Regions from separate parts of the Streptomyces sp. NPDC111520 genome, predicted to be linked through region 1. Evidence: riboswitches for the same ligand, from Rfam matches in the RefSeq annotation. Region 1 holds a riboswitch; each other region holds the start of a gene.

Region 1 (10,241 bases):
GCGGCCAGTAGCCGGCGACGGCGGGGCGGCCGCCCCGGCGCGGACCCTGAGAGGGGCGCGGATCACATCGATCCGCGCCCCTCGTCGGTTTCCAGCCACTCGCCCGGCGGGTAAGGTTAGGTTAACCTCAGGCCGGGATGCGAGAGAGGGGTGAACCGCGTGTACGTCTGCTCATGCTTCGGCATCACCGAAGAGCAGGTCAAGCAGCATGCGGACGCAGGTCGCTGCACCCCTCGCCAGATCGCCTCCGCCTGCAAGGCGGGCACCGACTGTGGTTCCTGCGTGCGCCGGATACAGGCGCTTCTCGGCCGCGGCGAGGGCTGTACCACCCGTACGAAGCTCGACACGGCGACGTCCGGGACGCCCGCCGTGCCCCCCGCCGACCCCGCGCCCCCGGCCTCGCTGCCGGTCCCGCCCGCGCTGCCGGTGCCGGTCACGGCTCCGCTGCCCGCGGCCGCCAGCGCCGCCTGACGGACCCCTGCCCGGACGCGGGCCCTCGGTCGTCGCTCCCGGGCCCCTCAGCTGTCGGGCTGCTCGATGAGCTGCGCGATGTACAGCGGTTCCCCGAGCTTCTCGACGAGCTCGAGCTGGGTGTCGAGGTAGTCGATGTGGTGCTCCTCGTCGGCGAGGATGTCCTCGAAGATGTTGGCCGAGGTGATGTCGCCCTTCGCCCGCATGACCTCGATGCCGCGCCGGAGGCGGTCGATCGCCTCGACCTCGACCTGGCGGTCGGCCTGGAACATCTCGGTGAGGGTCTGCCCCACCCGGACGTGGAAGAGCCGCTGGTAGTTCGGCAGTCCCTCGAGGAAGAGGATGCGGTCGGTCAGCACCTCGGCGTGCTTCATCTCGTCGAAGGACTCGTGCCGCGTGTACTTGGCGAGCTTCGTCCAGCCGAGGTTCTCCTGCATCTTGGCGTGCAGGAAGTACTGGTTGATCGCCGTCAGCTCGCCCGTCAGCTGCTCGTTCAGGAACTCGATGACCTCGGGGTCGCCCTGCATGGCAAGCCCGTCCTTTCCGGAGGAATCCACACGATGGGCGCATCTTCGCACCGAGGGTGGAAGCGATCCAGTAAGTTCACACTTACTCCACTGACCCGGCTTGTCATACTTTGCCCGGGTGCTGGTCGGTAGCACTACATCCGGTCTGTCACCATGGACGCATGGGTCAGTCCGAACGCCGCGAAGGGGAGCTCCCTCCCGGGCAGCGGCTCCAGCGGGGCTGGCCGGTCACCCACTACGGTCCGGTGCCCAGGTTCAAGCCCGACCGGTGGGAGTTCCAGGTCTTCGGCGCCACCGCGGACGGCGGCAAGCGCGCCTGGGGCCACGAGGAGTTCGCCGCGCTGCCGTACTCGACGGTCGTCGGCGACTTTCACTGCGTGACCAAGTTCAGCATGCTCGGGGTCGAGTGGGGCGGCGTCTCCGCCGCCGAGATCCTGCGGCTCGCGCCGCCCGCACCGGACGTCACACACGTCATGGTGTGGGCCGAGTACGGCTTCAGCTCCAACCTGCGGCTGGCGGACTTCGCCGACCCCAAGACGATGTTCGCGACCCACCGCGGCGGTGAGCCGCTGACCGCGGAGCACGGCTTCCCGGTCCGGCTGGTCGTGCCCCACCTCTACGCCTGGAAGGGACCCAAGTGGGTCCGCGGCGTGGAGTACATGACGTCGGACCGCCGCGGGTTCTGGGAGGAGCGCGGCTACCACAATCTCGGCGACCCCTGGAGCGAGCAGCGCTACTCGTACCAGGAGGAGCCCGGCGACGGGCCGGAGTTGTAGCCGCCGGGCCCCCGCCGCCGGATCAGTGGTACCCGTGGACGACCGCGTGGCCCTTGCCGCGGCCGATCATCCACTTGTTGACGGGCGTGGTCACCAGGAAGGCGACCACGAAGGCCGGCGCGAGGCTGAGCCAGAACAGCGCGTCCGACAGCGTGGCGTCCATGGCGCCCGGGAACAGAAGGATCGTGCCGTTGTCCGCGATCTCCATGAAGACGATCGAGACGGTGTCGGCGGCGAGCGCCACCCGTACCGCGCCGCGCAGGTCCAGGCCGGCGCGCAGCACGCCGCGCATGGTGAGCGCGTAGCCGAAGACGAAGGCCAGCACGATCGCCAGGACCATCGTCGGGACGTTGTGCCAGCCGAGGGCCGTGCCGATCGCCATGCCGAGGACCTCGCCGATCGCACAGCCGGTGAGGCAGTGCAGTGTGGCCTGGACGGCGGTGCCCCAGGAGGCCGGGCCGGTGGGGTGGGCGCCGGTGGGGTGGGCGCCGGTGGGGTGGGCGGCGCCGGTTTGTTCGTGGTGTTCATGGTGTTCGTGGTGCGAGTGCTCGACGTGCTGCATCCTGCGTCCCCCAGGGGTGAGTGCGGTGTCGTCGTGCGGTGCGTCGCCTTCCAACGCTATACCCCCCCGGGGTATTCCCGGGCGTGCGCTCAGGCCGGGCGCAGTGACTTCAGGACGGCCACGTCCGTGGCCATCCCGGTGCCCCCGGGGCCGCCGTTCGGCGTCTCCACGATCAGCGGCACGCCCTCCGTGGCGGGGTGCCGGAACAGCTCCCCGAAGGCCGCCGCGCCGATGTGACCCGCGCCGATGTTCTCGTGGCGGTCCTTGTGGGCGCCGGTGACGTCCTTGGAGTCGTTGGCGTGGATCAGCCGCAGCCGCCCCTCGCCGACCGTCGCCACGAGTTCGTCCAGCGTGGCCTTGACCCCGCCGGCGGCCGCGAGGTCGTGCCCGGCCGCGAACACGTGGCAGGTGTCCAGGCAGACGCCCAGCCGCGGGTGGCGGTCCAGCGCGTCGAAGTACGGACCGAGGTCCTCCACCAGCGAGCAGAGCGAGGAGCCCTGCCCCGCGGTCGGCTCCAGCAGCAGCCACGGGTCGTCCTCGTGCGTCAGCTCCTCCAGCAGGGGCAGCATCCGTTCCCGTACCTGCGCCAGCGCCACGGCGCGGGAGCGTCCACCGGTCGCCGACCCGGTGTGGACGACCGTGCCCAGCGCGCCGATCTCCCGCCCGCGGCGCAGCGAGTGGCGCAGGGAGTCGACCGAGTGGTCGACCGTCGCCCCGGTGTGGGAGCCGAAGTTGATCAGGTACGGCGCGTGGACGTAGGCGGGGACGCCCTGCGCCGCGCAGCGCTCGCGGAACTCCTCGTCCTGCCGCGGACTGCCGGGCGGGGTCGCCCACCCACGGGGGTTGGCGACGAAGACCTGCACGGTCTCGGCGCCCATCCGTGCGGCCTCCGCCAGCCCGGTGCGGGCCAGGCCGCCGGCCACCGCCACATGACCGCCGACGGGGTTGCGGCGCGCGGCGGCGCCCTCGGACGTGGCTATCGCACCCACAGTGTGATCGTGCTGCCCTTCGGAGCGTCGGTGCCGCCGGCCGGCGACTGGTTGTTGACCTGACCGGTGAAGAAGAACTGGATCACGCGGACGTCGAAGCCCGCGGCCTCCAGTTTCTCCTTCGCCTCGTCGACGGCCAAGCCTTCCACGTCCGGCACCTCGACCATCTCCTGGCCCTTGGAGACCGTGAGGGTGACCGTGTCCCCGGCCGCCAGGCGGGTGTTCGCGCCGGGCGACTGCCCGGCGACCGCGCCCTCGTCCGCCTGGTCGGAGAAGACCTGCCGGGGGTCCACCTTCACCCGCAGCCCGGCGTCCTCCAGCTGCCGGCGGGCGTCCTCCAGCGGCTGTCCGACCAGGTCGGGGGCGTCGACCGGCGCACCCTTGCTCACCACCAGCGACACGGCCGAGTCCGGCCGCCGGCTGGCGCCCGAGCCGGGGTCGGTCGAGATCACCCGGCCCTGCGGCACCTCGTCGCTGAACTCCCGGGACACGGTCCCCGGGCTCAGGCCCGCCGCCTTCAGCCGCCGCTTGGCCTCGGCCAGTTCCTCGCCGACGACGCCGGGCACCTTCACCCGCTCCGGACCCTTGGACACGGTGATCGTCACCGTGCCGTTGTCACGGATGCGCTCGCCGGTGCCCGGGTCGGTGGCCGCCACCTTGCCCTTGGTCATCGTCGGGTCGAACGCCTCGACGACCTCGACCCGCAGCCCGGCGTCGCGCAACTGGCGCTCCGCCTGCGCCTGCGGCAGCCCGAGGACGGCCGGGGTCCTGGTGAACTGGCCGTCGTTGATGTACCAGACGCCCGCCCCGACCCCCAGGATCAGCAGCAGGGTCGCCACGACCGCGATCACCCCGGGACGCCTACGGGACCGTACGGCCGCCCGGGGCTGCCGCCGGGTCGGCTCGGGGGACAGCTCCAGGCGCGCGGTGCGGTGCACCATCGCCGTCGGCTCCTCGGAACCTGCGGGCACGGCGCCGGGCACCGGCGCGGGGGTGCGTGCGGCGGGCGGCACCAGGTCCAGTTGCTCGGGCGTCATGGCCTGGCGTACCGCGTGCAGCCGCCGCAGCAGCTCCGCGGCGTCGGCCGGGCGGCGGGCGGCGACGCGCGCGGTCGCCTCGGCCACCAGCGCGTCCAGCTGCGGGGGCAGCCCCGGGGAGAGGGCCGACGGGGCGGGCACGTCCTCGTTGACGAGCTGGTAGATCACCTGCACCGGTGTCTCGCCGCGGTGCGGCTTGCCGCCGGTGAGCATCTCGTAGAGCAGCACCCCGCAGGCGTACACATCGGTGCGCTCGTCGGTCGTGAAGCTCTCGACCTGCTCCGGCGCCATGTAGGAGACCGTGCCCAGGACACCGCTGGTGGAGGTGTTGGTGTGCGTGCCCGCGATCCTGACCAGGCCGAAGTCCGCCACCTTGACGCGTCCGTCGTCCCCGATGAGGACGTTCTCCGGCTTCATGTCGCGGTGCACCAGCCCCGCCCGGTGCGCAGCGCCGAGCGCGGCCAGTACGGGCTCCAGGATGTCGAGGGCGGCCCGCGGCGGCAGCGCGCCGCGGTCGCGCAGCACGTCGCGCAGGGTGCAGCCGGCGATGTACTCCATCGCCAGGTAGACGTAGGTGCCGTCGGCACCCTGGTCGTAGACCTGCACCACGTTGGGGTGGTCGAGGCGGGCGACGGTCTTGGCCTCGCGGATGAAGCGCTCCACGAAGCCGGGCTCGGCGGAGAGGGCGGGGTGCATGACCTTCAGGGCCAGCAGCCGGTCCAGGCGCGTGTCCAGCGCCCGGTACACCGTCGCCATGCCGCCGACCGCGATCCGGGACTCCACCCGGTAGCGGCCGTCGAGCGTCTGCCCGATCAGCGGGTCATGAAGCGTCCTGTCCACGAAGGTGGAGTTTACGGTGCCGACATGACCCTTCTGGGCTAACGCGCCCAGGTTGTACCCCACCCGTGCGGTACCGCAACCGCCCCGTGACCCGGGTCGGCGCCGGGGCCGAAGCCGGCCGCGGCGCCCCTTCCGCGGGGCCCGGCGCGGGTTCCGCGCAGGTCGCGGCCGTGTGCGGGGCCGCCGGTCAGGAGGCGCCGAAGGCGGGACGTTCCGGGTCGAACGTGGCGAGTCCCACACCCGGGGAGGACGCGGTCGCGTGGTGACGGCGGGGGATGCGCCCCGCCCGGTACGCCAGCCGTCCCGCCTCGACGGCGTGCCGCATGGCCTCCGCCATGAGCACCGGTTCCCTCGCCCGGGTGACGGCGGAGGCCAGCATGACGGCCGCGCACCCGAGCTCCATCGCCAGGGCCGCGTCCGAGGCCGTCCCGGCCCCCGCGTCCAGGACGACCGGCACGGTCGCCCGCTCGACGATCAACTCGAAGTTGTGCGGGTTGCGGATGCCGAGACCCGACCCGATGGGCGAGCCCAGCGGCATGATCGCCGCGCAGCCCACGTCCTCCAGCCTCCGGGCGAGCACCGGGTCGTCGTTGGTGTAGGGCAGCACGGTGAAGCCGTCGTCCACGAGGGTCTCCGCCGCGTCCAGCAGCTCCACCGGGTCCGGCAGCAGGGTGCGCTCGTCGGCGATCACCTCCAGCTTCACCCAGTCCGTGCCCAGTGCCTCCCGTGCCAGGCGGGCGGTGAGCACCGCCTCGCCCGCCGTGTAGCACCCGGCGGTGTTCGGCAGCACGCGGATGCCGTGCCGGGCGAGCACGGACAGCACGGAGCCCTTGACCGTGGGGTCGAGCCGCCGCATGGCGACGGTGGTCAGCTCGGTGCCGGAGGCGAGCAGCGCCTGCTCCATGACCTCCAGGCTGGGCGCACCGCCCGTGCCCATGATCAGCCGGGAGTCGAAGGTGGTGCCGCCGATGGTCAGCGGGTCGTCGGCCATGGGTTCAGCCTCCCTGGACTGCGGTGAGGACCTCGACGCGGTCACCGTCGCGGAGCGGGGTCGCCGGCCACTGCGCGCGGGGGACGACGGTCTCGTTGAGCGCGGCCGCCACCCCGGACGGGGCCGCGGTCAGGGTCGCGACGAGGCCGCCGAGGGTGACGCCCTCGGCGACCTCGCGCGCCTCGCCGTTGACGGAGACGGACAGAAGGACGGGCGCGGTCATGCGTGCTGCTCCTGGAGGGCGAAACGGTCGGGGGAGAAGGGCCGGGCCTGCGCGGGGACCTCCGAGCCGGTGAGGACCTCGGCCATCACGTCGCCGGTCAGCGGGGTCAGCAGCACGCCGTTGCGGTGGTGGCCGGTGGCGAGCACCAGCCCGTCCAGCGCGCCGCGGCCGAGCAGCGGGGCGTTGTCGGGCGTGCCGGGGCGCAGCCCCGCCTGCGTCCCGGTCAGCGGGAGTTCGGTGATGCCGGGCAGCAACTCGTGCGCGTCGCGGAGCAGTTCGTACACCCCGCCGGCGGTGACCGTGGTGTCCCAGCCCATCTCCTCGCTGGTGGCGCCGACGACCAGCTCGCCGTTCTCGCGCGGCACCAGGTAGACGTGGCCGCCGCGCACCACGGCCCGTACCGTCCGCGACAGGAACGGCGCGTACGCCGGCGGTACGCGCAGCCGCAGGACCTGCCCCTTCACCGGCCGTACGGGCGGCAGCACCCGCGCGGGCAGCCCCTCGACGCGGCCGCTGAGGCTCCCGGCGGCCAGCACCACCTGCCCCGCGGCGACCCGTGTGCCGTCCTCCAGGACGACCCCGTGCGCACGGTCGCCGGTGACCTCCACCCGCGCCACCCGCGACCGGTGGAACTCCACCCCGGACAGCTCGCAGGCGCGCACCAGCGCCGCGGCCAGCCGCCGCGGGTCGACCTGGTGGTCGCCGTCGACCCGCAGCCCGCCGTGCACGGCGGGGGCGAGCATGGGCTCCAGGCGGCGGCACTCACGACCGCCCAGCCACTCCGAGGTGAGGCCCAAGGACTGCTGGAAGGCGTGGAGTTCGCGCAGCTGCGCGCGGTCGTCGGCGTCGAGGGCGACGGCGAGGGTGCCGCACGTGCGGTACCCGAGGTCGAGCCCCGTGGTCTCCTCCAGCTCGGCCACGAAGGACGGATAGCGGCGCGCCGCGGCGAGGTTGAGCTCCAGCAGCGTCTGCTCCCCGTACTGCACCTCGGTGACCGGGGCCAGCATCCCCGCGGCCACCTGGGCGGCCCCGCCGCCCGGTTCGGGGTCCGCGACCGCCGTGCGCAGGCCGCGCTGACGGGCCCGCCACGCGGTGACCAGTCCGATGATCCCGCCGCCGACCACGACGACGTCATGACGGTGCATGATGTCCCGCTCCTCCCTTCGCCGGCATGACCCGGATCAGGTTCTTACGGTCGGCGGCCGCTCCAGCCGCCCTCTCAGCCCGGTGCGCCGGGCTCCCGCGAGTTCTCCCGGCCCACCTTAGTACGCGCCGTCGGCGGCGAGTAGGGCGCCGGTACCGGCGGGCGGCGCCCTCGCGGCGTTACGGTGATCGCGTGACCAGCAGCAGCGAGCAGCGCGCCGTCGTCGTCGGGGCCGGGATGGCCGGAGTGCAGACCGCCGTGTCCCTGCGCGAACAGGGGTGGGGCGGGACCATCACGCTGATCGGCGCGGAGCCGCACGCCCCCTACGACCGGCCGCCGCTGTCCAAGGGCGTGCTCTTCGGCGCCGAGGAGGGCCCGGCCCTGGACGTCGACTTCGCCGGCATCGGCGTCGAACTGCTGCTCGGGCGGCACGCGAGCGGCCTGCGTCCCGACGAGCGGCAGGTCCTCACCGACGCGGGCCCGGTCGCGTACGACAAGCTCGTCCTCGCCAGCGGCGCCGAGCCCGTCATGCTCCCCGGCAGCGAGGGCACGCCGGGCGTGTACATGCTGCGCACCCTGGACGACGCCACTGCGCTGCGCCCGGTGCTGGAGAACCGGCACCGGGTCGTGGTGGTCGGTGCGGGCTGGATCGGCGCCGAGTTCGCCACCGCCGCACGCCACGCCGGGTGCGAGGTGACCGTCGTCGAGGCCGCCGACCGGCCGCTCGCCGGGGTGCTGCCCGCCGACATCGCCGAGCGGATGCGCGGCTGGTACGCGGAGGAGGGCGTCGAGCTGCGCACCGGCGCGGTCGTCTCGGCCGTCGAGCCCGGAAGCGTACGGCTCGCCGACGGCAGCGTGCTCGCCGCCGAGGCCGTCGTCGTCGGGATCGGCGCCCGGCCCGCGACCGGCTGGCTGGCCGGCTCCGGCGTCGACCTGGGGCCGGACCGCTCGGTCCTCGCCGACGACCGGCTGCGCACCTCGGTGCCGGACGTGTACGCCGTCGGTGACTGCGCCTCCTTCCCGTCGGCGCGGTACGGGGAGCGGCTGCTGATCCACCACTGGGACAACGCGGTGCAGGGGCCCCGCACGGCCGCCGCGAACATCCTGGGCGGTGACGAGCCGTACGACCCCGTCCCCTATTTCTGGTCGGAGCAGTTCGGGCGCTTCGTGCAGTACGCCGGGCACCACGTCGACTCCGACCCCGTACTGCTGCGCGGCGACCCGGACGGCCCCGCCTGGTCGGTGCTGTGGCTGCGCGAGGGACAGCTGGTCGCGCTGTTCGCCGTCGGGCGGCCCCGCGACCTGGCGCAGGCCCGCAAGCTCATCGCCCGCGGCGCGCACCTCGACGAGGCCCTGGCGGCCGACCCGGCGGTCCAGCTCCGGGCCGCGGTGGTCTGACCCCGGGGGGCCGCCGGCTGCGGCCGACGGCGTCGGCGGGGCGTAGCGGACCCGTCAGGACGGAGCAACGAGTGGCGTGAGCGGTTCCATGGTGTCGGTCCGGGATGGCACGCTTGTCCTGTGACCGAGATCGACGCAAAGATTGACTCCCTCGTCCCCTCCTGGCTGTACGTCCCCGACGTCGCCGAACGCCTCGGCGTCGAGGTGACCCGGGTCCGCCAGTTCATCAAGGAAGGCCAGCTCATCGCCGTGCGCCGCGGGGACAACCGGGTGCTGATGATCCCCGCCGACTTCATCGGCGACGAGAAGATCGTCAAGGGCCTCGCAGGCACCCTCACCGTCCTCAAGGACGACGGGTTCAGCGACGCGGAGGCCCTGGAGTGGCTGTTCACCCCGGACGATAGCCTGCCCGGCACTCCCGTCCAGGCGCTGCGCGAGAACCGCGGCACCGAAGTGAAGCGCCGCGCCCAGGCGCTCGCCGTCTGACCGCACGACCCGCCACCGCCACCGCCACACCCACAGCCACTGCCGCAGCCATCCGAGGGGGACCCGTCCGCATGAGCACGCGTACGAGCAGGAGCACGAGCACCAGCACGGGCGCCGGCGCCAGGGCGCAGCTCGCCGACGCCCGGGTCTACCTCTGCACCGACGCGCGCAAGCGCCACGGAGGCCTGGCGGAGTTCGCGGAGTTCGCGGACGCCGTGCTGGCCTCCGGCGTGGACGTCATCCAGCTGCGCGACAAGGGCCTGGAGGCCCGCGAGGAGCTGGAGTACCTCGCGGTCCTCTCGGAGGAGTGCGGACGGCACGGCAGGCTGCTCGCGGTGAACGACCGGGCCGACGTGGCGCACGCCGCCGGGGCGGACGTCCTGCACCTGGGCCAGGGCGACCTGCCCGTGCCGGCCGCCCGCGCGATCCTCGGCGACGACGTGGTCGTGGGGCGGTCCTGCCACTCCGAGGCCGAGGCGGCCGCGGCCGCCGTGGAGCCCGGTGCGGACTACTTCTGCACCGGGCCGGTGTGGCCCACCCCGACCAAGCCCGGCCGGCCCGCCCCCGGCCTCGGCCTGGTCCGCTACGCGGCGGGCCTGGGCACGGACCGGCCGTGGTTCGCGATCGGCGGGATCGACCTGTCCAACGTGGAGCAGGTGCTCGACGCCGGGGCCCGCCGGATCGTGGTCGTACGGGCCGTGACCGAGGCGGCCGACCCGGGCGCCGCGGCGGCCGAGCTGGCCAAGCGGGTGCGCTCGTACCAGGACTGACCTGCGGCTCAGGCCGTTCGGCCGGGA
Region 2 (10,241 bases), on a different contig from region 1:
CCGAACTACTACGAGTCCAACGGCGCCCCGCGCCCCATGGTGCTGGTCGACCGCGACCACTGGACCCGGCGGCTGCCGGCCTGGCCCCTCCTCCAGGCACTGGCGGAAGGCCGCTCCATGGAGCCGCGCATCGCGCTGGTCGACTCCGTCGAGGACGCCCCGCAGGCCCTGGCACGCCTGACGCGGGGTTAGCCCGTACGTCGCCGGCTGTCGCGCCGTCTCGCACCCTGCGGGCGTAAAGCGGCTGGCTGCGGAGGGGAGGGTGGCGGTCCGGGGCTTGTCCGCAGTGTGCGGGTGGGTTGGTGGTCGGGGTTCAGGCGCCGGAGTGGGGCCGGTTGTTCTTCTGGTGCCGGTCTCGTTGCCGTCCGCGGGTACGGATGGCCGGTTGCCACGCCCACCCTTGGTGGGTGGCGCGCCCGCCGTAACCGGCGTCTGCGGGTGCTTCCCCGATCCGAGGATCGGGCTCTGTTCCGACGTCCATGCCGTCGAAAGCGAGCCCGCTCTCCCGCCAACCCCTGACAGCACCCCGAAGCACCCGCAGTCGCAGGTAACGGCGGGCGCGCCCACCACCGGCAGTAGGCGTGGAAGCGGCCATCTATACCCGCGGACGGCAACGAGACCGACACCGCCGGAAAGGCAACCCCCTCCGGCGCCTGAATCCGCACCCCCCACCCACCCGCACACTGCGAACAAGGCAGGCCCCCACCCTCCCCTCCGCAGCCAGCCGCCGTGCGCCCGAAGGGCGCGAGACGAACCCGCGCCCACCCACCGGCCCCACCGCAGCACCGCACCGCCTCGTGCCCCGACACCCCCCGCGCTGAACGGGGCCTACTCGCCCAGGACCACGACCTCGTCCGCGCTGAACGAGACGCCGACCGTCTCGCCCTCGGCGGGGGCGTCGCGCAGGGCGCAGCCCGCCTCCAGCCGCGGGCCCTCCTCGGGCTGCAGGAGAAGCGTGACCTGGTCACCGCGGAACGTACGGGCGAGGACGTCGCAGCGCAGCCCGTCGGAGGGCGGGACGAGCCGTACGCCGGCGGGACGCACGAGAAGCCGTCCCGCGCCCTGCGGGGAGCCCGGGGGGACGGGGACCTTGCCCCAGGCGGTGTCGGCGGCGTCGCCGGTGACGGTGGCGGGCACCACGTTGTCGAAGCCGAGGAAGCGCGCCACGAACTCGGAGACGGGCCGCTGCCACACCTCCAGCGGGGTGCCGGCCTGCTCGACACGGCCGTCGCGCATGATGACGACGCGATCGGCGAGCGCGAAAGCCTCGCTCTGGTCGTGGGTGACGGCCAGCACCGTGGTGCCCAGCCGCCGGAAGAGCCCGCGCAACTCGACGACCAGGCGCTCGCGCAGGCCCCGGTCGAGCTGGCCGAGCGGCTCGTCGAGCATGAGCAGCCGGGGCCCCGGCGCCAGCGCCCGGGCCAGGGCGACGCGCTGCTGCTCACCGCCTGACAGGGAGGCGACGGCGCGCCGCTGCGCACCAGGCAGGCCGACGAGTTCCAGCAACTCCTCCACCGCGCGCTGCCGTTCGGTGCGACCGGCGCCGCGCATGCGCAGGCCGAAGTCGACGTTCCCGGCGACGTCGCGCTGCGGGAAGAGCTGGTGGTCCTGGAACATCAGGCCCACGCCGCGCCGGTGCGCCGGCACCCCCGCCTGGTCGCGACCCGCCAGCAGGACGTGCCCGGCGTCCAGCGGCTGCAGCCCGGCGACGACCCGCAGCAGCGTGGACTTGCCGCTGCCGCTGGGCCCGAGCACGCAGACCGTCTCGTGCTCGGCGACCTCCAGGCCCACGGCGTCCAGGGCGGTGTGGCCGCCGAAGCGCACGGTGGCGCCGTCCAGTCGCAGCAGGGTCATCAGAACTCCCCCGACCTGTCGATGCGGATACGTTCCAGCGCCAGCAGCGCGACCGCGCACACCAGCATCAGCACGGTGCTGAGCGCCATCGCCTGGCCGTGGTTGAGCTCCCCGGCCCGTCCGAGGAAGCGGGCGACCGCGACCGGCAGGGTGGGGTTGTCGGGGCGGGCGATGAACACGGTGGCGCCGAACTCGCCGAGGGACACGGCGAAGGCGAAGCCCGCCGCCACCAGCAGCGCCCGCCGCACCAGCGGCAGGTCGACCTCGCGCCAGACCCGCAGCGGGGAGGCACCGAGCACCGCCGCCGCCTCGCGCAGCCGGTCGTCCACGGCACGCAGCACGGGCAGCATGGTGCGCACCACGAAGGGCACCCCGACCAGCGCCTGGGCGAGCGGCACCAGGATCCACGAGGAGCGCAGGTCCAGCGGCGGTTCGTCGAGGGTGATGAGGAAGCCGAAGCCGACGGTCACCGCCGAGGTGCCGAGCGGCAGCATGAGCAGGGCGTCGAAGCCCCGTACGAGGCGCCCGGCCCGGCGGGTGAGGGCGGCCGCGGCGAGCCCGCCGACGACCAGGGCGATCGCGGTGGCGGCGGCCGCGTACTGGAGCGAGTTCCAGACCGCGGAGACCGGCGCGACCAGGAACGTCCCGCCGCTTCCGGCCACCGAACCCAGCGCGCGGTAGTAGCCGAGGCCGTAGCCGTCGGGTCCGTGCAGCGAACGCTCGGCGAGCACGCCCAGCGGCAGCAGGATCAGCAGCGCTGCCACCCCGAGCACGCCCGCCAGCAGCCCCCACTCGCCGGCGCCGCGCGGCCGCCGGGCGGTGCGGGCCGGGTCCACCAGGCGCAGCGCGCCCTCCCTGCGCCGTACCGTCCCTGCGTGCACGGCGAGGATCGCCGCGACGGCGGCGAACTGGACGACGGTCAGCACGGCGGCCGTCGGCAGGTCCAGCAACTGGGCGGTCTCGCGGTAGATCTCCACCTCCAGGGTGGAGAAGGTGGGGCCGCCGAGGATCTGGATGACGCCGAAGGAGGTGAAGGTGAAGAGGAAGACCATCAGCGCCGCCGCGGCGACGGCGGGGGCGAGCGCGGGCAGCGTCACCTTGCGCCAGGCCGTGAGGCGTCCCGCGCCGAGGACCCGCGCGGCCTCCTCCTGCCGGGGGTCGAGCTGAGCCCAGAGCCCGCCCACGGTCCGTACGACGACCGCGTAGTTGAAGAAGACGTGCGCGAGGAGGATCGCCCACACCGTGGTGTCCAGGCGCACCCCCCACAGTTCGTCGAGCAGCCCGCCGCGCCCGAGCAGCGCGAGGAAGGCCGAGCCGACGACCACCGTCGGCAGCACGAAGGGCACGGTCACCACCGCGCGCAGCAACTGCTTGCCGGGGAAGTCGAAGCGGGCGAAGACGTAGGCGCCGGGCAGCGCGATCGCCAGGGTGAGCGCGGTGGAGGCGGCCGCCTGCCAGCAGGTGAACCACAGCACGTGCAGGACGTCGGGCTCGCCCAGGACGTCCGCGAACCGGCCGAACCGCCACCGTCCGTCCTCGCGGAGCCCGCGGGCGACGATGGCCGCGACCGGGTAGCCGAAGAACAGCCCGAAGAACGCGACCGGCACGGCCATCAGGCCGACCCGTACGGCGAGCGGCCGCAGGGCCACCGTCCCCGCGCGCCGCCGCCCGGCGTCCTTCGTTACTTCAGCACGAGCGAGGACCACGACTTGACCCACTGCTCACGGTTCTCGGCGATCTTCTCCGGGGCGACGGTGGCCGGGTCGGCGACGACCGGCGCGTACTTGGTGAAGACCTCGGGCAGCTTCGCGTCGTCCCGCACGGGGTTGACGAACATGCTGAGCGGCATGTCCTCCTGGAAGGCGCGGCTCAGCAGGAAGTCGACGAGCGCCTTGCCGCCCTCGGGGTTCCCGGCGCCCTTGAGCAGGCCGGCGAACTCCACCTGCCGGAAGCAGGTACCGGTCGCGACACCGGTCGGCCCCTCCGCCGGCTGCGTCTTCAGCGCGAGCACCTCGGCGGGCGGGCTGGAGGCGTACGAGACGACCAGCGGCCGGTCGCCCTTGCCGCCGCCGGCGCCGGAGAAGGTGTCGTAGTAGGCCTGCTCCCAGCCGTCGACGACCTGCACGCCGTTCGCCTTGAGCTTCTTCCAGTACGCCTCCCAGCCCCCGTCCCCGTACTCGGCGGTGGTGGCGAGGAGGAAGGCGAGCCCCGGGGAGGAGGTGGCGGCGTTCTCGGTGACCAGCAGGTCCTTGTACGCGGGCTTGACGAGGTCGTCGAGGCTCTCCGGCACGGGGAGCTTGTGCTCGGTGAAGTACTTCCGGTCGTAGTTGACGCAGACGTCGCCGAAGTCGATCGGGGTGACGCGGTGCTTCGCGGCGTCCGGCTGGAGCGCGGCGGGCACCTTGTCGAGGTCCTTGGCCTCGTACGGCTCGAACAGGTCGTTGTCCAGGGCCCGGGACAGCAGGGTGTTGTCGACGCCGAAGAAGACGTCGCCCTGCGGGTTGCCCTTGGACAGCACGGCCTGGTTGAGCGCGGCGCCGGCGTCGCCGCCGCGCAGCACCTTGACGGTGTAGCCGGTCTGCGCCGTGAACGCCTTCAGCACCTCCTTCGACGCGGCGAAGGAGTCGTGACTGACCAGGGTGACGGTCTTGGAGGCGGCGGCGCCCTTGTCCTTGGCGGTGTCGCCGTCGCCGCCGCAGGCGGCGAGCGCGCTCGCGCCGAGCGCGACGGCCAGTGCGGTGCCGGCCACACGCCGACGGGTGGTGCTCATGTGGTGACTCCCTACGCCGGTATGACCCGGATCAGGTCCGAGGGTCTGCGGCCGTGCCGCACTCTCAGCGCTCTCCGCGCTCCCCTGTCGGATGTTCTTTTGTGTGATCTGCGTGACGTCGCGGCAAACGGCCGCAAACGACCGTCACCATAGCAAGCGCAGGTCAGCGCTCGGAAGCCGCCAGCTGACCGCAGGCGCCGTCGATCTCCTGCCCCCGGGTGTCCCGGACGGTGACCGGCACGCCGTGCGCCTCCAGGGCCGCCACGAAGGCCCGCTCGTCCTCGGGACGGGAGGCCGTCCACTTCGAGCCGGGGGTCGGGTTGAGCGGGATCAGGTTGACGTGGACGCGGCGACCCTTGAGCAGCCGGCCCAGCAGGTCCGCCCGCCACGCCTGGTCGTTGATGTCCCTGATCAGCGCGTACTCGATGGAGATCCGGCGCCCGGACACGTCCGCGTAGTGCCACGCGGCGTCCAGCACCTCGCGCACCTTCCAGCGGGTGTTCACCGGCACCAGGGTGTCGCGCAGCTCGTCGTCGGGCGCGTGCAGCGACACCGCGAGCCGGCACTTGAAGCCCTCGTCGGCGAAGCGCAGCATGGCCGGGACCAGGCCCACCGTCGACACGGTGATGCCCCGCTGGGACAGCCCCAGCCCGTCCGGCTCCGGATCGGTCAGCCGGCGGATGGCGCCGACGACGCGCTTGTAGTTCGCGAGCGGCTCGCCCATGCCCATGAAGACGATGTTCGACAGCCGCGCGGGGCCGCCCGGGATCTCCCCGTCGCGCAGCGAGCGCATGCCCGCCACGATCTGGTGCACGATCTCCCCGGTCGACAGGTTCCGGTCCAGGCCGGCCTGGCCGGTGGCGCAGAACGGGCAGTTCATGCCGCAGCCGGCCTGCGAGCTGATGCACATGGTCACCCGGTCCGGGTAGCGCATCAGGACCGACTCGACCAGCGTCCCGTCGAACAGCCGCCACAGCGTCTTGCGCGTGGTGTCGTTGTCGGTGCTGCTGTGCCGCACCACGGACATCAGCTCCGGCAGGAGCCCCTCCGCCAGCTTCCCCCGCGCCCCCGCCGGGATGTCCGTCCAGGCGGCGGGGTCATCGGCGTACCGCGCGAAGTAGTGCTGCGACAGCTGCTTGGCGCGGAACGGCTTCTCCCCCAGCTCCGCGACCGCCTCCCGGCGCTCCTCGGGCGAGAGGTCGGCAAGGTGCCGCGGCGGCTTCTTGGCTCCGCGCGGCGCGACGAATGTGAGTTCTCCGGGTGCAGGCATGGTTCAACCAGTGTCGCAGATCGTTCGGGGCCGCCCAGGTCAGATGGGTGAGGCTCCCGTCACCCTCGGGCGTCCCCTGCCGACGTCGGGGGTGTGGCCCGGCCGGCACGGCGGAAATCGCGTCGCACTCCTCACCCCGGCGCAGAACAATTCCCACCATGGGGACGGACATACACGGGTTCATAGAGTGCCGCTGGGATCGCTGGCTGGACGAGGACGACCGCAGCTGGCACGGGGCCGTCGACCTCGCGCATCTCTACAACGGGCGCTGCTACGCCGCCTTCGGGTCCCTGTTCGGCGTCCGCGACACCACCTCCTTCCGCCCACTCGCCGATCATCGCGGCCTGCCTCGCGACGTGTCGCGCGAGGCTCTCGCCGACTTCGAGTCCTGGGGCTCGGGCGCGTCCGGTGCGTCCTGGATCACCTGGGCGGAGCTCGCGGCGGCGGATTGGGAGGAGGTCGCCGACAAGGTCGACGACTGCGTTCACGAGTACCGCCGGAGCCCCGAGGGGTCCTGGGAGCTGCACGGCCGGAACTCCGGCCTCACCCGGTTCGCCGAGCTCGCCGGCCTCACCGACCCCCACGCTCTGTACCGCGCGGGCAGCACCTTCGCCGAGGGCACCGAGTGGCCGGACGGCGACCGCCTCTTCCGCATCGGACGCCTCCGCCGCAAGGATGCCGTACCGGACAGCGACTGGGCCGCCGTCTGGTCGGTGATGCGCACACTGGCGACCCTGCACGGCGACGAGGGCGTCCGTCTGGTCGTCTGGTTCGACGGCTGACGCCGGCAGCGGCAGGGCGGAGGACTCATGACCCGCTGACTGTCTCCGGGGCGCCGCGAACGGGATGAGGTCGCGAACTATCGCAGGGGAACCGGCTGAGGCGGGGCCGCGAGCCAGGTGGTCAGCAAGTCGTTGACCTCCTGGGGACGTTCCTGCTGGAGCCAGTGGCCGCAGCCGTCCAGGAGGTGGGAGCCCACCAGTCCGGGCAGGGTCGTCGGGTGGGCGGCGATCGCGTCGGACATCCAGGTGGTGGTGGCGTCCAGGCTGCCGCCGACGAACAGGGACGGCTGGGTCAGAGGGGAGCCGTTGAACTCGGCGAGGTCCTCCCAGTCGCGGTCCATGTTCCGGTAGCGGTTGAGCGCTCCCGTCAGGCCCGTGCGCTCGAACTCCCCGGCGTAGTGGTCGAGATCGGCCTCAGTGAGCCAGGAGGGGAGCCCACCGGCGGGGAAGCGCTCGCGCAGTGTCCCGCCGCGGGTGACGAAGTACGGAGTGGGCTGCCCCTGGGCCGGCATGGTGTCGGCGGACAGGGCGGCGTAGAACCCCGCGAGCCAGCCCCGGACGTCCGGCTCGATCTCGGCCTCGGCGCGGCCCGGCTGTTGGAAGTAGGAGACGTAGAACTCCTCGTCCCCGCCCATCCGCGCGAAGATCTCGCTGGGGCGCGGGCCGCCGGGCGGGGTGTAGGGGACGCTGAGCAGCCCCACCGCACGGAAGACCTCGGGGTGCAGGAGGGCGGAGGCGGCGGCGATGTTCGAGCCCCAGTCGTGCCCGACGACCACCGCCGTCTCCTCGCCCAGGGCGTGTACCAGGCGGACGTTGTCCTCCACCAGGGCACGCATGCGGTACTCGCCGGTCTCCGAGGGCTTGGAGGAACGGCCGTAGCCGCGCACGTCCGGTGCCACCGCCCGGTATCCCGCCGCCGCCAGTGCCGGGAGCTGGTGACGCCAGGAGTACCAGGACTCGGGGAAGCCGTGGACGAGCAGGACCAGCGGTCCGCTGCCCTGCTCAACCAGGTGCAGCCGTCCGGCGGGCGCGTCGATGGTGCGGTGGGACAGGTCGCCGGACGGTGTGGGCTGGTGCATGGCTTCTCCTCGGATTTCCCGGTGGCCGCGGTACCCGTCGATCATGCGATGTCGGCGGACGGGGATGCGAGAAACGTTGACAGAATGGCAAAATGGCAGGCCGGAGAGGTGAGCGAAAGAGAGGCGGAGGGGAATGCCGGACGAGGTCGCCGCGGCCCTGGCCGCGATGGGGCCGCGCCTGCGGAGCGAGCGCGAGAAGCGCGGGGAAACGCTCACCCAGGTCAGCCGGGCGACCGGCATCGCCGCGAGCACGCTGTCACGCGTCGAGAACGGCCTTCGCAAACCCAATCTGGAACTGCTGCTGCGCCTGGCGAAGGCGTACGACGTCTCCCTGGACGCGCTGGCCGGCACCGCCCCCGCGTCGACGCGGAAGCCGTCCGGCACGGCACACCGGCGTGCGGCCGACGACAAGGCCGTCCTGCCGCTGACCCACTACGTCGGAGGGCTGCACGCGCACAAGCACGTCCTGCCGGCCGTCGACGAGCGGCCCCCGCGGCCGCGCCAGGCGTCGCACGAAGGCTTCGAATGGCTGTGCGTGCTGTCCGGACGGCTGTGGCTGGCACTCGGCGACAACGACCTCGTCCTGACCGCCGGAGACGTCGCCGAGTTCGACACCCGCACGCCCCATGCCGTCGTCAACGCCGACCTCGGCAGACCGGTCGAATATCTGATCATGTACGGCCCCCAGGGCGAACGTCTGCACACCCGCGTCCAGTTCACCCCCAAGTGAGACGCAGGGAACGGCGAACGGCCGGGGCCCGCCGCGTCAGCTGACGCCGCGGGTACGGCCGGGCTTCACCAGTCGCGCTTCGATGAGCCCGGTCCCGCCCTCGTCGGCGGCGCGAGTCGTGCCGTCGCACCCGAAGCCGGCCCGTTCGTAGAACCGCAGCGCCGAAGCGTTCGGAACGTACGCGTACACGCACAGCGGGCCGTGGCCGCGCCGCTCAAGGTCGGTCACCGCGTGGCCGAAGAGCCGGTGGCCCAGGCCGGTGCCGATGCGAGCGGGTTCGAGGTACAGGCCGTAGACCTCGGCGGCGCGGGGGCCGAGGTCCGGTTCCTGGGACCGATCGGCCGGGCCGGTCCGGCAGAAGCCGGTCACGCTGCCGCCCTCCTGCACGACCCACAGCCGGTGCTCGGCGGGGAGTTCGGCAAGGTACTCGGCCCAGTCCGCTGCGTCGCTCACCGGGTCGAGCCCGTCGAGGTATTCCTTGCTCATGAACCCGGCGTACGCCGCGCGCCACGCACGGACCTTCAGGGCGCCGATGGCCGGTGCGTCCTCGGGGACTGCGGTGCGGATCACAGGCCGAGTCTAGGAGCGCCTCGGCGACCCGCGCCCGGCGTTTTGCGTGGGTGACGGCACCGGCTGCGAGCTGACCAGTCGTTCCCACGCCCGTGCCGTGACCGGCGGACGCGTTCGCGGCGGCTCAGTGCTTGAAGACGTCCACCCCGCCGGGCTCCGCCTCCAAGGACCGGCGGTCGAAGATCAGCATGCCGAGGAAGAACAGCCCGCCCACGACGAGCAGCCCCACCACGATCACCAGGGGGACCAGCGCCTCCTCCGGTGTCACCAGGGCGATGAGCGCGACGACCGTCCACACCAGGGCGGCGAGGGAGACGGGCAGTTCGAGGCGTCCGAGGTCGAAGGCGCCCTTGCGGCGGCCCAGGCGCTTGCGGACCGCGAGGTAGAGGACGATCGTCGCGCCGTAGATGAGGGCCGGGAGGATCGTCGACGCCGTGATGAGCTCCAGCAGCGCGGCGCCCGGGAGCGCCACCATCAGGACGACGCCCATGGCGAAGATCAGCACGGTGGCCGGGATCGGGGTCCGCGTGTGCGGGTTGACCCGGCGCATCAGCCGGTGCGCGGGGAAGCGCCCGTCGCGCGACATGGCGAAGATGATCCGCGAGCACGCGACCATCACCACCATCCCCGCCCCGAAGAAGGCGAAGGTGATCGCGACCAGCAGGGTCCGTTCCATGACCGGACCGAGCTGGTCCCGCATGATCGTGGCGACCGGGGAGCCGTCGCGGCTGATCCGGGGAACGTCCTCGATGGCGACGGTGAGCGTGATCAGGAAGAGCATGCCCAGCAGTCCCGCGGCCACGACCGAGCCGACGATCGCCCGGGGGACGCTGCGGTAGGGGTCCTTGGCCTCCTCCGCGAGGTTCGCGGCGGAGTCGAAGCCGACGAGCGTGGCCAGACCCATGATCATCGCGATCATGAGCCCGCCGCCGACGGCGAAGTAGTGCGGGGCGTCCTCGGTGACGCCGCGTGAGGTGAGGTTGCCGACGGCGCCGTTCCCGGTGACCGCCGCCGCGATGACGAGCGCGACCGCCATCACCACGACGAGCGCGAGTTCCAGGCCGACGGCCGCGGTGTTGATCAGGCTGACGAGGCGGGTCGATGCCACGGCGAGCACGGCCTGGACGAGCAGCACCACGAGCGTGATGACGCGCGCCGTGTCCTCGTCCGGCCTCATACCGGCGAG
Region 3 (10,241 bases), on a different contig from region 1:
CCCGTTCCTGACCCGTGCCCGCCGTACACGGGCCGCCCGGTGGGGCCCGGCAGACATCACCACACGAAAGAGGAGTCGCAGCATGTCGTCCGTACTCATCACCGGAGCGTCCAAGGGCATCGGCCGGGCCGTCGCCGTGGAACTGGCGGCCCGCGGGCACCGCGTGATCGCCACCGCCCGACGCCCGGAAGCGCTGGCGGACCTCCCCGTCGACCGGCGCCTGCGCCTGGACGTCACCGATCAGGAGAGCGTCGACCGGGCCGTGCGCGACGCCGGAGACGTCGACGTACTCGTCAGCAACGCGGGGGAGACCGTGCGCGCGCCCCTGGAGAGCATCCCGCTCCCGGAGGTCGAGCGGCTCTTCCGGCTCAACACGGTGGGTGCGTTGCGGGTGGCGCAGGCCGTGCTGCCCGCGATGCGCGAGAGGGGCGCGGGCCGGCTCGTCTTCGTCTCCAGCATCCAGGGGCGTCTGGTGCTGCCGATGATCGGTGCCTACGGCGCGAGCAAGTGGGCGCTGGAGGCGCTGGCCGAGACCCTCGCCATCGAGGCGGGCCACTTCGGGGTCAAGGTGAGTGTCGTGCAGCCTGGCGCCGTCTCCACCGGTGGCGGCGCGCGGGCGAAGGTGTTCCTGAAGGAGGGCGACCCGTACACCCCGCTCTACGAGGCCCTGCCCGCCCTCCGGGGTGAGGTCATCACCCCCGAGGAGGTGGCCGCGGCGGTGGCCGACACGATCGAACGGCCCGCGCCCCCGCTGCGCGTGCCGGTCGGCGCCCCCGCCGAGGCAGTCCTGCGCGCCCGCAAGGACGCCCCGGAGGCCGAGCCCTTCCTCGCGGCGCGGATCGACTGGTGACCCGGCCCGTCCCCGGCCGTTGACCACCGGGGGCGAGGCCGGTCGCACGGCCGGCGCAACGCACCCCGGTCCACGGGCTCAGACGACCGACTCCGGCATGTCGTCCGAGGTGTTCAGGTTCAGCGCTTCACGCACCTTGATCGCCTGCTCGTGGCCGGGCCGGTGCAGGGCAGCCTCGTAGTGGTCGTAGAACGTTCCCACGTCCCCCGCGTCGGCGGCCTTCGCCCAGTGCGGCCGGGCGGCCTCGATCTCCCTCTGGAGGGCCGCGACGTGCCGCTCCGCAGCGGCGGGCCATTCGTGGCCGCGCAGGATGCGCGCCTGCTCGTCGAGGGCGAGTGCGACCTCGTGCGCCCAGGCCCGGTAGCCCGCGAAGTCGTCCTTGACGTACTCGGCATCCGGTTCGAGGCTGGATCTGACGTCGTTGATGACGTTGGCGGCCTTCAGGTAGGCCACCTGGTGCTCGTCGAGCACGGTCTCGTCCCTGCGGACCGATCCCTCGAGGGGACCTGCGGGGTCCCTGTAGAAGAGGCACGTCACCTGGCGGTCGCCGTCCGCCCAGGTGTCCCGGTCGGGCGTGTAGTAGGTCATCGAGAGCTCCGTCGGCAGCGCCCAGGAGTCCATGGCGTAGGCGTTGCCCAGGTCCCAGCACCGGCTGTCGGCCTGCTCGCCGATCGCGTCGTCGCCGGGGAAGGCGTAGCGGTCGTCGATCTCGAAGACCCCGTACACCTCGGCCGTGTGCTCGCCCGCACACGGCACGAAGGAGAACTCCAGGAACTCGTAGGCCAGCCGGTCGTCGGCGGTGTCGATGCAGTCGCCCTTGCGGAGGGAGAAGTAGTCGTCGTCGTAGTGCGCCGCCTCGGCGGCCTCCTCGCCCAGGCCCTCGGGGATCCGGTAGGTGCCCAGAGCCAGGGTGACGGCGATGACCAGCGTGCTCAGCGACGACAGCACCAGCCCCGTCGTGGCCATGCCCCTGCCGCGCTCCCCACGCTTCTCGATCCGGCTCAGCGCCAACGCACCCAGGGCGACGCCGAGCAGCGGTAGACCCAGCAGCAGCCCGGACACCAGCGCCGCAACGGCGAGCCGGTTCAGCGGCGGCCGCGCCAGCGCGGAGGGCGGGGCGGGGGACGGAGACGGCGGGATCGTCAAGTGCGGCGAGTCCACGGAACAGCGCTCCTCGCTGGAGGGTCGGGCGAAGGGTTGCGCGAATATATCCGGTTCCTTGATCGCGTCCCGCACCGATGTCCCGATGTGTCCGGCAGGCGGCAGTGAGGTGAATCAGTGCCCAACAGGCCCTGTCGGAGCGGGAGTCACCGTCACACGGACATGCCCGTGGCCGCGGGCACCACGTTCCTCCGGGTCCTTCCGGGCCCGGTGCGCTCATGCGGATGTGGACCGGCTCGGCGACACGCGTCCGCACATCGGGACGCTGCGGTGGCGCCCTCCTCGCGGTGGGCCCCCGGGATCGGGGCGCTGGCCGCGCGAGCGTGCGGTCGATACGGAGTCCGTCGTCGACGAGGTCGAACTCCTCTACCGCGTCAGCCGGGGACCGGCGGAGCGGGGGGTTCTCGAAGCCGAAGGTACGCGCGGTCCCGCGGCCATCGGCCGGCGCCTCGGCGTGATCGGGGCGCCCTGCCGCGCCGGCCGCTGCCACGCCCCTCGCGCCCGGCGGAGGCCGGACGCTGAGGGCTTCCCGACGGCGTGGAACGGCGCCCGGGCACCCGCGCTTCCGCCGGGTCGTCAGGCGGGGTCGGTCGCACGGCTCCGGGGCTGCGTGCGGTGCCACGCGGCGGCGTACTCACGGGCCGCGGCACCGGGGTCGTCGGCCGCGCAGATGCCGGACACGACGGCTGCCCCCGCCGCCCCGGCCTCGCGCAGGCGCGGCAGGTCGGCGGGCTCCACGCCGCCGATGGCCACGGCCGGCAGCGCGCTGAGCCGGGCGAGGCGGGCGAAGCCGTCGTGGCCGAGGGAGGGCGGCGCGTCCGCCTTGGTCCGGGTGGCGTGCAGCGCGCCGATGCCGACGTGGTGGACGCCCGCCGGGTCCCGCGCGGCGGCGAGCAGTTCGGCGGGGGTCGCGGCGCTCAGGCCCAGAACGGCGTCCGGGCCGATCAGTTCGCGTACGTCGGCCGGGGGCAGGTCCGACTGTCCCACGTGGACGCCCGTCACATGGACGCCCCGGGCGCGGGCGGCCAGGAACACGTCCACGCGGTCGTTGACGATCAGCGCCACGCGCCGCGGGAGGACCGCCGCCACCTCCATGACCGTGCGCAGGAAGTCACCGCCGTCGGCGTGCTTGTCGCGGATCTGCACCGCGGTGACGCCGCCCGCCACCGCCCGAGCGACGGTCTCGGCCACACCGCGGCCCCGGGCCCGGCACTGGGCCGCGTCCGTGACCAGGTAGACCGACAGGTCGACCGGTGTCACCGTCACGACACCGCCGCCCGCCCGGCGACGTCGGACTCCCGCAACGCGGCGAGCGCGTCCAGGAACTCCACGGCGAAACTGCCGGGCCCCGCGGCCTTATTCGCGGCGAGTTCCGCGGCGACCGTGTACGCGGCGACGGCCGCCACCGTCGAGGCGAACCGGTCGTCGTCCACCGCCGCGTAGGCGGCCATCACGGCACCCAGCGCGCAGCCCCCGCCCGTCACCCGGGTGAGCAGCGCGTCACCGTTGGCGACACGCGCCACCCGCGTCCCGTCGGTGACGAGGTCCACGGGTCCGGAGACGGCCACCACGCCGCCGGTCGCGCCGGCCAGGTCCCGTGCCGCTTCCCCGGCCGCCTCGACACCGTCGGAGGAGTCCACCCCGCGTCCGCCGCCGCCCGCTCCCGCCAGCGCGATGATCTCGGAGGCGTTGCCCCGTACGACCGCCGGCCGCAGTTCCAGGAGCTCGCGCGCCAGCGCGGTGCGCACCGGGAGCGCGCCGACCGCCACGGGGTCGAGCACCCAGGGAGTACCGGCCGCGGTGGCGGCCCGCGCGGCCTCGACCATGGCGGAGCGCTGCTCGGCGTGCGGGGTGCCGAGGTTGACCAGGACCCCCGAGGCGACCCCGGCGAACGGTCCGGCCTCCCCCGGGATGTCGACCATGGCCGGTGCCGCGCCCAGCGCCAGCAGGACGTTGGCGGTGAACCCCGTCACCACCGAGTTGGTCAGGCACTGCACCAGCGGGGAGTGGTCCCGCACGCGCGAGAGCGCCTGCGCGGCGAAGGCGGCGTGGTCGGCGGGGGTCGGGGACATGCGGGTTCGCTCCTCGGGTGACGGACGGTGTGTGCGGTCGCCCGCGGCCGGTGCCGTACGGCCGGGGCACGGACCGGGGCGCGGACGGACCGGGGCGCGGGCGCGGCGGCTCAGGGCCGCGGGCGATGGCGCAGACGCAGCGGGGTGTACACCGCGAGGGCCACGAGGAACGCCACGTAGTACGAGAGGTCGGCGCCGTGCAGGGCCTCCGCCACCGGGCCGACGTACAGGGTGGTGTCCATGAACGGAACGGCGGCGGCGAAGGCGGCCACGAAAGCGACCCCGGCGGGCCAGCCGGGCTGCGGCCGGCCGGTCTCGGCGGCGAGGTCGATCTCGGCGCCCCCGCGTGCCCGGGCCCGGGCGAACCAGTCGACGACGACGATGGCCACGAAGCCGGGGATCCAGTAGCCGACGAACAGCAGCACGTTCTGGAAGCGGGCGGTGGTGTCGGCGGCGTGCATCCACAGCACCAGGGGGAAGCCCAGCACGGCGGCGAAGGCGGCCGCCGCCGGGCGCGGCACGCGCACACCGACCGTCTGCAGGGCCAGGGATCCGCTGTAGTCGTTCATGGCGTTGCTGCACAGCGCGGCCAGGGCGACGGCGAGCAGTCCGAACGCCCCGAGCGGCCCGCCGCCCAGCAGCTCGGCCACGCCTGCGGCGGTCTGGTCGGTCAGGACGGACGCGCCCCACAGTCCGAGCGCCTGGACGGCCACGAAGGACACCACCAGGCCCGCCAGGGTGAACCAGAACATGCGCGAGCGGGAGGTGTTCCGCGGCAGGTAGCGGCTGAAGTCGCTGGCGTACGGGGCCCAGGACAGGGTCAGGCTCAACGCGATGGTGCTGGTCAGGACGAACGCGCCGCCCCGGTCGGCGCCGTGGGCCGAGCCGGTGGCGGCGGGGTCGACGCCGTCGAGCAGCTTCCAGGCGATCAGCGCGAAGGCCGCGGCGAGCACGAAGGTCATGACGATCTGCAGCCGGTGGATGGCCTCGTAGCCCAGGACCCCGAGGGCACCCTGCGCGACCATCATCACCAGGACCCCGACCCAGAAGGGCAGACCGCACAGCCGGGCCAGCGCGTCACCGCCGAAGAGCCCGATGAGCGCGTCCCAGGCGACCGACGACAGCCACTGCAGGACGCCGGGCACCGCGACGGCCCGGCCGAAGGCGAGCCGGGCCAGCGGGAGCTGCCCGGCGCCGGTCCGGCTCCCCCAGGTGCCCAGGTAGGCGGTGGGCACGGCGCCGATCACGGTGCCGAGCACCACGGCCGCGAGCGCGGTGGCGAAGTCCAGGCCCAGGGCGATGCCGATGGTGCCGGTGAACACGCCGGTCATGGTCAGGTTGGGGGCGAACCACACGGTGAACAGGCGCCCCGGCCCTCCGTAGCGGTTGCTCTCGGGAACCGGCTGTATGCCGTGTGCTTCGATCCGGAGATCGCCCGCGGCGGCCGGCATGCGGCCGTCGAAGACGGTGTGCCGGCCGTCTGCGGGCAGACCGCCGGGAACATGCGCCAATGGCATGGAGACATCCCTCCGCCAGTACGAACTGGTTCAGGTTCGACGGGTGTGATCTCAGCCCCGGTGGGGCACCCCGTGTCCGGTACGAGGGACAGGGTAACCCGACGGCGCCGGCCCGCGGGGACGACCCCCACCTCGGCCTTCACCGGTGCGTCGGGGGCCGACGGCGCCGTGGATCGGGGGGCGTGCGTGCGGGGGATGTCGTGGCGTGGCGGCCGGCACCGAGCGGGAACGACCACCCGGCGCGCCCCGCTCGGCCGGGCGGATCCTTTGACGGGACGTCAGCACCCGGCTCGGACGGGCCTGTTGCGGTCCGGTCCGCAGGTCAGATGCGGACGCCGAACTGGAACGGCATGTTGTTGATGGACTCGTACCGCACGAACGTGCCGGTGCGCGGCGCGTGCAGGACCATGCCGTTGCCCGCGTAGAGGCCGACGTGGTGCAGGTCGCCGTAGAAGAGCACGAGGTCGCCGGGCATCAGCTGGCTCATCGACAGCCGCGTACCGGCGTTGGCCTGCCCCTGGGAGGGCCGCGGTATGTAGGTTCCGGCCTGGGCGTAGGCCCAGGAGGTGAGACCGGAGCAGTCGAAGGAGCCCGGACCGGACGCGCCGAAGACGTACGGCGAGCCGATTTTGGTCTTCGCCGCGGCGAGGGCGGCGGCGGCCAGCGAGGAGGCGGGCGTGTCGTTGCCGAGGTCCACGCGCTCGTTGGAGCGGTCGGCGCGACCGTCGGCGGCGGCCAGGGAGGCACGCTGGGCGGCGGTCAGCGAGTTGAGGAGCTGCCGCGCCTCGGCCAGCTTCGCCTGGACTTCCTTCTTCTTCCTGCCCAGTTCGGTGCGGGTCTCGTCGAGCTCGTTGAGCTTGCTCGCGGCCTCCGCCTTCTGCTGGTCGAGGGTGCGCTTCTTCTCCGCGATCTGGCGGAGCGCCTCGGCCTGCTTGGTGCTCAGCTGGTCGAGGGCGGACGCCTTGTCGAGGTAGGTGTCCGGGTCGGAGGAGAGGAAGAGCTGGAGCGACGGGTCGATGCCGCCGCTGCGGTACTGGGCGCTGGCCAGGGTGCCCAGGTCGTCCCGGAGGTCGTTCAGCTCGGCCTGCCGGCGGGCCACCTCGTCCTGGACGTCCTCCACCTGCTTCTGGAGCCTCTCCTGCTTCTCCTTGGCGCCGTTGAACTTCTCGGTCGCCTGCTCGGCCTGGTCGTAGAGGCCGTCCACCTTGGCCTTGACGCTCTTGACGGACGGCTTGGCGGGAGCGGCCTGGGCCGCCTGCGCGGACAGGGCGACGGCTGCGGCGGCGGTCGCGGTGAGCACGGTGACACGTGTGCGGCCGGCCTGCTTCGGACGACGGTGGGACGCCACTGGCGCGAGCTCCTTCTTCCTCCAGCCGCCTGCCGCGCGCCGGGAACTGCGTTCCCGTCACCCGCACGGCATCTCGGATCGGCGGAACCCCCGCAGCCATCCGGAATGGATGATCGACCGGGCGGAGGTTCGGTGAATGACCTTAATCATCACCGTGCGCGTGAATCAAACCCCTGACGGGAAAAGGCAGTCCGCGCACCGTTTCTTTACCCGTCCCAGCACTTCCGCGCCGTGTGGCGCAGGTCACACCTCGATAAGTTGCCTCATATCCCGGCGGGTTTCAGCCGAATCCGCTTGGCGCCCGTGCCGCATATCCCGATACCCAGTGGCGAATTCCCCGTATTCGGCGCGGCATGAATTGGGGATGCCTTTCCCGGGCCGCCGCCGGGCCCGCGCACCCGGGCGGCGGGGCCGCCGCCCGGGTGCGGCCGGGTCAGGCGCGGGAGAAGAGCCCGATGCCTTCGGGGACCGGGCGCTCGGCGCCGCCGGTGGGGTGGTTCCGGACGACCGGCGCACCGGACACGGCGTCGCGGGTCACCAGGGTGGAGGAGCCGCCGCCGTCCAGGTTGACCCCGTCCTCGGCGCCCACGGCCTGGAAGACGCCCGCAAGTTCGGCGACCGTCAGGCCGGCGCCCGCCTCGGCGCTTCCGTCCAGCACGAGCAGGTGCAGCAGCCGGCCGCCGTCGCCGATCGCGGCCCCGGTCCTGGTCGCCACGGCCTTGGCGTCCAGGCCCGGCAGGGGCGCGCCGTCACGCAGGACGGGGTAGCCGCCGACGGCGAACTCCAGGCGCTTGCCGCTCGCGCTCCTCAACTTCTCCGAGACACGGACGCGTTCGCCCACCTGGAGCGTACGCAGCTCCGCGGCCCCGGCCTCACGGCCGACCAGGACCACCGTGCCGGGTTCGATGGCGCCGGCGCCGATGGTGTCGGAGCCCGAGACCACTCGGCCGTCCCGCACGGTCACCTCGTAGGCGTCCGTGGTGCACGCGCCCGCGCGCAGGGTGTCGGTGCCGCACACGGCGCGCTGCCGCGACACTTCGCCCCACCGGGAGTCGAAGGCCCCGATGCCACCCTCCGCGACGGCGTACTGGTTCAGCCCCTCGAGGTCGAACCGCTTGCCCTTGCGGGCCCGGACCGTGCCGTCGAGGGTGAGCTCGTCCAGCCGCGCCTTGTGGTCGTAGCCCACGCCGATGACGTCGCGGGTCGACGTGCCGGTCGGCAGACCGGGGCCGAAGCGCTGGCCGTTCGGCACGGCCGCCTTCAGGGCCACGCCGTCCGAGACCGCCGGCCCGACCGCGGAACCGGTCGCCTGGACGCCGGGGTGCTGCGTCTCGTCGATGTTGAAGAAGTCGGCGTTGACGCCGGCCACCGCGCCCTGTGCCGCGACGAGCTGCGAGAGCTTGGCGCGGGCCGCGACCTTCCCCGGTGAGAGCAGGCCCACCGAGACGTGCCGGTCGCGCAGGTCGGCGGTGACCACGTGGCCGGTGACCGTGCCGTGCGACGCGGTCACCGAGAAGGACTGGTAGGTGATGCCGGGCGCGACCGTCACGCCGTCCGCCACCCGCACCCGCCCGACGGCGTCGGCCTGGCCGGCCCCCGCGCCGAGCATCATCATCGTCGTCGTCATCACCGCCGCCGCGGACACGGCTGCCGCGCGGACCCGACCGATCTGTCTCGTCATCTGATGTCCTGTCGTCTTGCGTGCATGACGCACGAGTACTGGCCGCAGCCATCAGAAAGGGCCCGGGGGAAGGGCTGGTGGCAGTTTCCTGACAGGTCGACGAATCCTGGCGGACCGGGGGCGGTCGTCCCGCCCGGCAGGGGGACGCCGAACGGTTTTCGGGCACTTCGTTCTCCGCCTCGACCCCCACGAACCGCCGCGGGGAGGTCGGTTCAGGTCGTGTGCCGTTGAACTCGGGCCATAGGCCCGGAAAACAACGGCGCCACGGAGCAGCCCCACGCCCTGCGCCTGGATGGCAAGATCGACTTGTGGAACTGTCCGAGGGCCTGGCTGAATGGACCGATGGGGACGGTGCTGCCTTCGTGGTGGGCCGCTCGTTGGGGATCTTTGCGGAGTCTGTGACGTTCACGCAGGCCAAGTGGGTGTTCTGGACGGACAACCCGTTGGGGAACGCTCTCCATGAGGTGCTTCTTCAGCTGGTCGCCGCGGGCGTGCTGGAGCGGCGGGACGAACCAGACGAGCAGTTCGTGTGGTTGAGGCGATGACCTCAAGCCGCCGCTGACAAGCGTTGGCCAGCGACGTCGATCGACCCGCCGTCCGGACGGGCAGCACGGATCAGCCGAAGGGCGGTCCAGGTGCGGTCAATGCCATTGCGGCGCCGGGGGCGGCGCTGACCGGCGGTCGGGCGGATGCCCAGCCGCCCTGGCTCGTCGCAGGGTTGGAGGTCTCCATCAAGGCAAGCGCGGCCGCATCCGCTACGAGCAGCGCGCTGACCGGGCGCGCCGACTCGGACTCGCCCGCAGTCTCGCTCGCCTCCGCCGTTTGCCAACCTCGCAGGGCGACGGAGCACTCCTACCGTCGAGTTGACCGCCTACCGTTCACGCGTTGAGGCCGTAGCGGACCTCGGTGCGGGCGGCGGTGAATCCGGCCCGTTCGTACAGACTGTTTCCGCCGGTCGGGCTGTCGGAGTCCACTTCGATGCTCGCCCGGTCGAAACCGTCCGCCTGTGCGGAGCGCAGCGCGTGGTGGATGAGTGCACTCGCGACGCCCCGCTTGCGGTACGCACGGCGGGTCGCGAGGGTCATGACGTGGGCGTCGCGGACGCCGGTCGCCTCGGTGTCCGCGTCCCACGAGAAGGTCAGCAGCATGCCGGCAGCGGTGCCGCTGTCCGCGTCGCGCAGCAGGAAGCTGAGGCCGGGACGGAAGGCCGGCCAGCCGAGCGACGCGCGCCACTGCTCCTCCGACGCCGCGGACCCGCCCCAGCGGTCGAGGAAGGCCTCGTTCCTGATGGCGAGGAACTCGGCGTCGTTGTCGGCGGAATGGCCCTCGAAGACGAGGCCTTCCGGCGTCGACACGTCGACGACGGCGGCGCCGAGCGGATGCCGCAGGTGCGCGTACCAGCGCACGGGCGTCATGCCGGCGGCCCGGTAGCAGGCGAGCGCGCCGTCGTTGCGCGCGTTGTTCTGGACGTCGACGGCGAGTGGCAGGCCGGGGTGGTGGATCGCGTGCAGCGACTTCGCGCTCGCGATCCCCGCGGACAGCAGCTCCGCGCCGAGCCCGCGGCGCCGGCGGTCCGGGTGCACGCCTCCGCTGACCATCACCCGGTGCACCC

The links. A riboswitch is a leader RNA that binds a small molecule or an ion and turns the genes downstream of it on or off. The one in region 1 is predicted to bind thiamine pyrophosphate.
Region 2: linked by a shared signal. The riboswitch ahead of ACZ7MY_RS15410 (thiamine ABC transporter substrate-binding protein) and the one ahead of thiO (glycine oxidase ThiO) in region 1 are both predicted to bind thiamine pyrophosphate.
Region 3: linked by a shared signal. The riboswitch ahead of ACZ7MY_RS32150 (purine-cytosine permease family protein) and the one ahead of thiO (glycine oxidase ThiO) in region 1 are both predicted to bind thiamine pyrophosphate.

Annotation. Positions count from the first base shown of each region.
Region 1 covers NZ_JBVKBW010000019.1:28,975-39,215, forward strand. The annotation lists gene ACZ7MY_RS34050 (class II 3-deoxy-7-phosphoheptulonate synthase) at 1-11, shown strand, start outside; gene ACZ7MY_RS34055 ((2Fe-2S)-binding protein) at 160-471, shown strand; gene bfr (bacterioferritin) at 519-998, opposite strand; gene ACZ7MY_RS34065 (sulfite oxidase-like oxidoreductase) at 1,160-1,774, shown strand; gene ACZ7MY_RS34070 (DUF4396 domain-containing protein) at 1,797-2,336, opposite strand; gene ACZ7MY_RS34075 (deoxyribonuclease IV) at 2,426-3,325, opposite strand; gene pknB (Stk1 family PASTA domain-containing Ser/Thr kinase) at 3,313-5,202, opposite strand; gene ACZ7MY_RS34085 (thiazole synthase) at 5,390-6,193, opposite strand; gene thiS (sulfur carrier protein ThiS) at 6,198-6,416, opposite strand; gene thiO (glycine oxidase ThiO) at 6,413-7,561, opposite strand; TPP riboswitch at 7,557-7,670, opposite strand; gene ACZ7MY_RS34100 (NAD(P)/FAD-dependent oxidoreductase) at 7,798-8,958, shown strand; gene ACZ7MY_RS34105 (Rv2175c family DNA-binding protein) at 9,079-9,444, shown strand; gene thiE (thiamine phosphate synthase) at 9,516-10,214, shown strand.
Region 2 covers NZ_JBVKBW010000006.1:100,363-110,603, forward strand. The annotation lists gene ACZ7MY_RS15395 (LOG family protein) at 1-192, shown strand, start outside; gene ACZ7MY_RS15400 (ABC transporter ATP-binding protein) at 829-1,854, opposite strand; gene ACZ7MY_RS15405 (ABC transporter permease) at 1,854-3,467, opposite strand; gene ACZ7MY_RS15410 (thiamine ABC transporter substrate-binding protein) at 3,536-4,624, opposite strand; TPP riboswitch at 4,616-4,720, opposite strand; gene rlmN (dual-specificity RNA methyltransferase RlmN) at 4,788-5,894, opposite strand; gene ACZ7MY_RS15420 (hypothetical protein) at 6,053-6,676, shown strand; gene ACZ7MY_RS15425 (alpha/beta fold hydrolase) at 6,754-7,755, opposite strand; gene ACZ7MY_RS15430 (helix-turn-helix domain-containing protein) at 7,889-8,485, shown strand; gene ACZ7MY_RS15435 (GNAT family N-acetyltransferase) at 8,522-9,055, opposite strand; gene ACZ7MY_RS15440 (APC family permease) at 9,180-10,241, opposite strand, start outside.
Region 3 covers NZ_JBVKBW010000016.1:169,102-179,342, reverse strand. The annotation lists gene ACZ7MY_RS32175 (hypothetical protein) at 1-11, shown strand, start outside; gene ACZ7MY_RS32170 (SDR family oxidoreductase) at 83-850, shown strand; gene ACZ7MY_RS32165 (DUF4190 domain-containing protein) at 929-2,011, opposite strand; gene thiE (thiamine phosphate synthase) at 2,588-3,277, opposite strand; gene thiM (hydroxyethylthiazole kinase) at 3,274-4,083, opposite strand; gene ACZ7MY_RS32150 (purine-cytosine permease family protein) at 4,194-5,600, opposite strand; TPP riboswitch at 5,591-5,683, opposite strand; gene ACZ7MY_RS32145 (C40 family peptidase) at 5,923-6,948, opposite strand; gene ACZ7MY_RS32140 (phosphodiester glycosidase family protein) at 7,382-8,629, opposite strand; gene ACZ7MY_RS32135 (hypothetical protein) at 8,938-9,174, shown strand; gene ACZ7MY_RS32130 (GNAT family N-acetyltransferase) at 9,508-10,241, opposite strand, start outside.